One region of the Clostridium sp. TJA085 genome, then DNA from elsewhere that is predicted to be linked to it. Evidence: riboswitches for the same ligand, from Rfam matches in the RefSeq annotation. Region 1 holds a riboswitch; the other holds the start of a gene.
What was found. Region 1 has a riboswitch for cobalamin ahead of AC4FQW_RS06190 (energy-coupling factor ABC transporter permease). Riboswitches for the same ligand answer to the same signal wherever they lie in the genome.

Region 1 (2,404 bases):
TGCATCATCTGAACCACCAAATTCTCCGTCTTTAGCTATAAAAAATGGTATTACTGCTAAAGCTATAACAATTAATATAAGTATTATATTTGTTTTTAATTTACTTTTTGGATTATTTTTCATTAGATTCCCTCCTTTGATAATATGTTAAGGCTTATTAAATCTTCTCTGTCATATGCTGCAATTGCATTAAATATTACAACTGTTAATATACCTTCACTTATTGCTAAAGGAATTTGTGTTACTGCAAATATTCCCATAAACTTAGTTACTGAAGCCATTATTCCACCGACATCTGATGGGAAAGCTAGTCCTAATTGTATTGATGTTGTTATGTATGTTGCTAAATCACCAATAGCTGCTGCTAAAAATATTGCAAGCCATCTTGGTCCATTTAATTTTTTAACTAATTTATAAATTCCATATGATACAAATGGTCCAACTACTGCCATTGAAAATGTATTAGCTCCAAGAGTTGTAAGTCCACCGTGTGCTAAAAGTATAGCTTGAAATAATAATACAATAAGTCCTAAAACTGCCATTGCTGTTGGTCCAAAAAGTATAGCACCAAGACCTACTCCTGTTGGGTGTGAACAACTACCTGTAACTGATGGAAGTTTAAGTGCTGAAAGCACAAAAGCAAAAGCTCCAGCCATTGCAAGTAATAATTTTAAACGTGGATTCTCTTTTATTGTATTTTTTATAGAAAATATTCCAAAAACAACAAATGGAATTGTAAAAGCTCCCCATGCTATACACCATTTTGGTTCAAGAAATCCTTCCATGATATGCATAGCTGATGCTTTTATTGGTATGCATAACATCATTAATAAAACTCCTATAAAAAGTTGCATTCTTTTTGACATAAATATCTACTCCTCATAATAAAATATATTTTCACAAAACTCCACTACTTAGTTATAAAATTAACTATTTTAGACATAAAAAAACCTCTTAAATTTACATTAAGAGGTAATAAATTACTAAAATAAATTAATCTATAAGTAACACCTCCTCTATATCCGCGTAGAGTTATATGTTGTTAAAGTAGGCAGGTCTTCTGGCTTAAGGATCAACATTTTTATAAAACCTTCCCAGGAAATTTATCTCCAAGTGGTATAAACTTTATAAAAACTACTCTATTACAGCGGCGGGACCGCGTGGGATTTAAACCCAACTTCCCTTTTAATCTAAAACATATATTTTAGAACCTTACTTTATTTTATGCATTTGTATTTTATTATACATTATTAATATACATTAAACAATACTTTTAAAATTTTTACAATTTATTCTTATAAAATTTTACTTTTTTATTTCATATAATTCTAATGGAAGCTTGTCTGGATCTTCAAAAAATGTATACTTTTGTCCAGTAAATTCATCAATTCTAATAGGTTCTACATTTATCCCTTTTTCTTTAAGTTCTTGTACAGTTTCTTCTATATTTAAAACTTCAAAAGCTAAATGTCTAAGTCCACAAGCTTCAGGATAACTTAATCTTTCTGGTGGATTTTTAAAAGAAAATAATTCTATTTGATTATCTCCAATCTTTAAATCAAGCTTATAAGAATCTCTTTCCCTTCTATAAACTTCTCTTATTATTTCAAATCCCAATATATTAGTATAAAAATCCTTAGACCTTTCATAATCTGAACATATTATTGCTACATGATGTATTTTTGTAAAATTCATAACAATCCCCCTAATTTTAATCTTCTTCTATTCCCATTGCCTTTAATCTATTATCCAATAGTGAATCATATATTGGCTTACACTTAAATACTTCTGCAATTAAATAAGATATTCCACAAACTAAAGTTACAGCACCTAATCCTAGTTTTGGCCCACTCATTTCACAAACTAATATAAGTCCTGTAATCGGAGCTCTTACAATTGATGAAAACATTCCAGCCATTCCGAGTAATATAAAGTTTGTTACATAAATATTATTATCTCCTATAATTGACGCTATACTTCCACTAAATACTACTCCAACTAATGCTCCTAAGCTTAATAAAGGAAATAATATTCCCCCTGGAGTATCTGATGCAAAGCTCACTATTGAAAGAATAAACTTACTTATAAGTAATACAATAGCAAATTCTATTGCAACACCATTTATTAAAATATTATTTATAAGTAAATCTCCTCCACCTAAAACTTGTGGAAGTGTAATTCCAAAAAACAATGCAAACATAAATGGGATTATCATTCTATATCTTAACTTAACTTTCATTCCTTTATATAGCTTTATTGTTTTAAGTAATGTTTTATTATATATTACTCCACAAATTCCTACTATAATACCAAGAATAATTACAAATATATAATACTTAGCCGGTAAAGATTTTACAAGATTAACTTCTAATATAGGTTTACTACCAAAAAATATCCAAGTTAC
Region 2 (2,404 bases), 970 kb from region 1:
CTTTTACTTATTGAATTTAATATAACTCCTACTACATTAGCCCCTTTAAAATTAATTATTCCATTAATCTCTGCACAAAGAGTTACACTTTGTGCTCCTGGGGTAATAACCAAAAGTATTGGCATATCTTCAAGAACCTTTGATACATGATAAGTTGAAGCAAATGTGTCTATTCCTTTTCCATCATAAAGACCCATAACACCTTCTATTATTCCTAAATCTCCAGAGCCTTTTGAGTAAGTATATTTAACACCATCTTCTCCAATCAAAAATAAATCTAAATTTCTAGATGGTTTTCCTGTAATAAATTTATGAAAAGCTCCATCAATATAATCAGGACCAACTTTATATCCTTGTACATCAAATCCCTTTTTCATTAGCAAATTCATAAGTCCTAATGTAAAAGTTGTTTTGCCACCACCACTTTTATTTGAAGAAATAATTAAAGATTTCATACTTTAATCTCCTATCCTTTAAGTTTCTTAGTTTCTCCGATACCTTTAAACTTATCTTCTATTGCATCATTAATATGTTCTATGTATATGTTTCTAAAGCTTTTTTCTTCTCCTAAACCTTTCATATGTATATCTACTTCTATACCTTTACTTTCTAATATAGTTTTCCATGAATCTTCTTCATCTGATGCCATATCATTTTTAACATGATCTCCTGCAACTACCATAAGAGGTGCAAGCTTTACTTTTCTTATATTGTTTCTTTCTAATCTACTTATAACTGTATCTATTGTTGGGTAACCTTCTACTGTACCAACAAAAGCTCTTTCATATCCTTCATCATAAAGCATTGATTGAAGTGCCCCATATACAGCATTTGAATAATGCATACTTCCATGACCAAATAAAACTACTGCTTCATCTTCTTTTGAATCTAATACATGCTTTATACTATCTATAAATATAGAATAGTCATTTGGTGCTTCTTCTTCTCCTTGATAAAAGAATATTGGTCTTCCAAATTTTAAAACTCTAAAATCATCTTTAAATTTTAATACATTTCCTTTTACATAATCATATTCTTCTCCAGGTATAATATGAAGTGGTTGTACTATTACTTCCTCATAACCTAATTCTTTTAATTTCTCAAGTATAAACTCTGGTTTATCAACTTGTATATTATGTACTCTTTTTAATTTATTAATTATCATATGAGAAGTAAAAGCTCTAAATATATCGTATTCATTAAAATTTTCTTTTATTTCTTTTTCTATTTTTTCAATTGAGTTTTCTAATGCATCTAAATAACTTGTACCAAAACTAACTACTAAAATTGCCTTTTTCATTTTTCACCTCTAAACTTATTTTTAAAAACAAAAGCACCTTTACCTCAAAGGATAAAAGTGCTAATAAATTGCAACATATAAGTAAAAAATTAAATATCATCTTAAATATTACTAAATATAACCTATATTCCTTCCCTCCGAAGAATAGATACTTATTTATAGGCAGGTTTCCTGACTTAAGGGTCACTCTTGTTTAATCCTTCCCGAAAAAATTCAGTGGTTATATTAAACTTGTCTCCTATTCACAGTAGCGGGGGCTGTAATGGTCTCACACCATTTTCCCTTTTAAAATATAACTTTATTTATATTCACCTATAAAATATTTATTTACTTTTCTCGTTCATTAATTATATATTAATTTTTAATAATATTCAACTTTCTTTACTACTTAATTTTAAATTATTCTTTTATATAAAATTTATATATAGTTTGCTTTTTATATTCATTATCTTTAAGAAGTATAGAGTCTTCTATAAAGGAATTATTTCTTCCAATTGGAGGACTTTGCGTTTCTATAGCTATCCCACTTCTAATATTTGCACACTTTCCATTTTCAATAACTCTATCATCTGGAAAGTTTAAAGAATATAAAACTACTGCCTTTTGATTTGTATAAACATCCATGCATCTTCCTGAAGTCTCATCCCAAAGCCTTACTTTAACATTATCTCCTTCGTGAAGTAGCCAAGGGTGATCATATCCTGAACCAATTTTTAATTGATAATTATTTTTTTCTATATCTCTCCCTATAGTTTTTGGTATTATAAAATCAAATGGAGAATAAGTTAAATCTATTAAATTTCCAGTTGGAACTTGTGTATTATCCAATTCTATTAAATAATCACTATCTACATATAAACAATGATTTAGTACAGTTTCTTTTTTATATCCAGATAAATTAAAATAACTATGATTAGTTAAGTTTAAAAGAGTATCTTCATCTGAAATTCCTCTATAATCAATCTTTAATGAACAATCTTCTGTTACTGTATATCTTACAATAACATCTAAATTACCAGGATATCCTTCTTCTTTGTTTTTACTTTTAAAAGAAAATTCCATATAACTTTCTTTTGGGCCAATATTTGTTTTTACATCCATTAC

Region 2: linked by a shared signal. The riboswitch ahead of AC4FQW_RS01150 (sirohydrochlorin cobaltochelatase) and the one ahead of AC4FQW_RS06190 (energy-coupling factor ABC transporter permease) in region 1 are both predicted to bind cobalamin.

What each region holds. Positions count from the first base shown of each region.
Region 1 is NZ_JBZEEZ010000001.1:1,200,778-1,203,181, forward strand. It holds gene AC4FQW_RS06185 (energy-coupling factor ABC transporter substrate-binding protein) at 1-123, opposite strand, end outside; gene AC4FQW_RS06190 (energy-coupling factor ABC transporter permease) at 123-866, opposite strand; cobalamin riboswitch at 1,035-1,230, opposite strand; gene gloA2 (SMU1112c/YaeR family gloxylase I-like metalloprotein) at 1,306-1,695, opposite strand; gene AC4FQW_RS06200 (ClC family H(+)/Cl(-) exchange transporter) at 1,712-2,404, opposite strand, start outside.
Region 2 is NZ_JBZEEZ010000001.1:234,650-237,053, reverse strand. It holds gene AC4FQW_RS01155 (cobyrinic acid a,c-diamide synthase CobB) at 1-455, opposite strand, end outside; gene AC4FQW_RS01150 (sirohydrochlorin cobaltochelatase) at 467-1,300, opposite strand; cobalamin riboswitch at 1,445-1,631, opposite strand; gene AC4FQW_RS01145 (aldose epimerase family protein) at 1,700-2,404, opposite strand, start outside.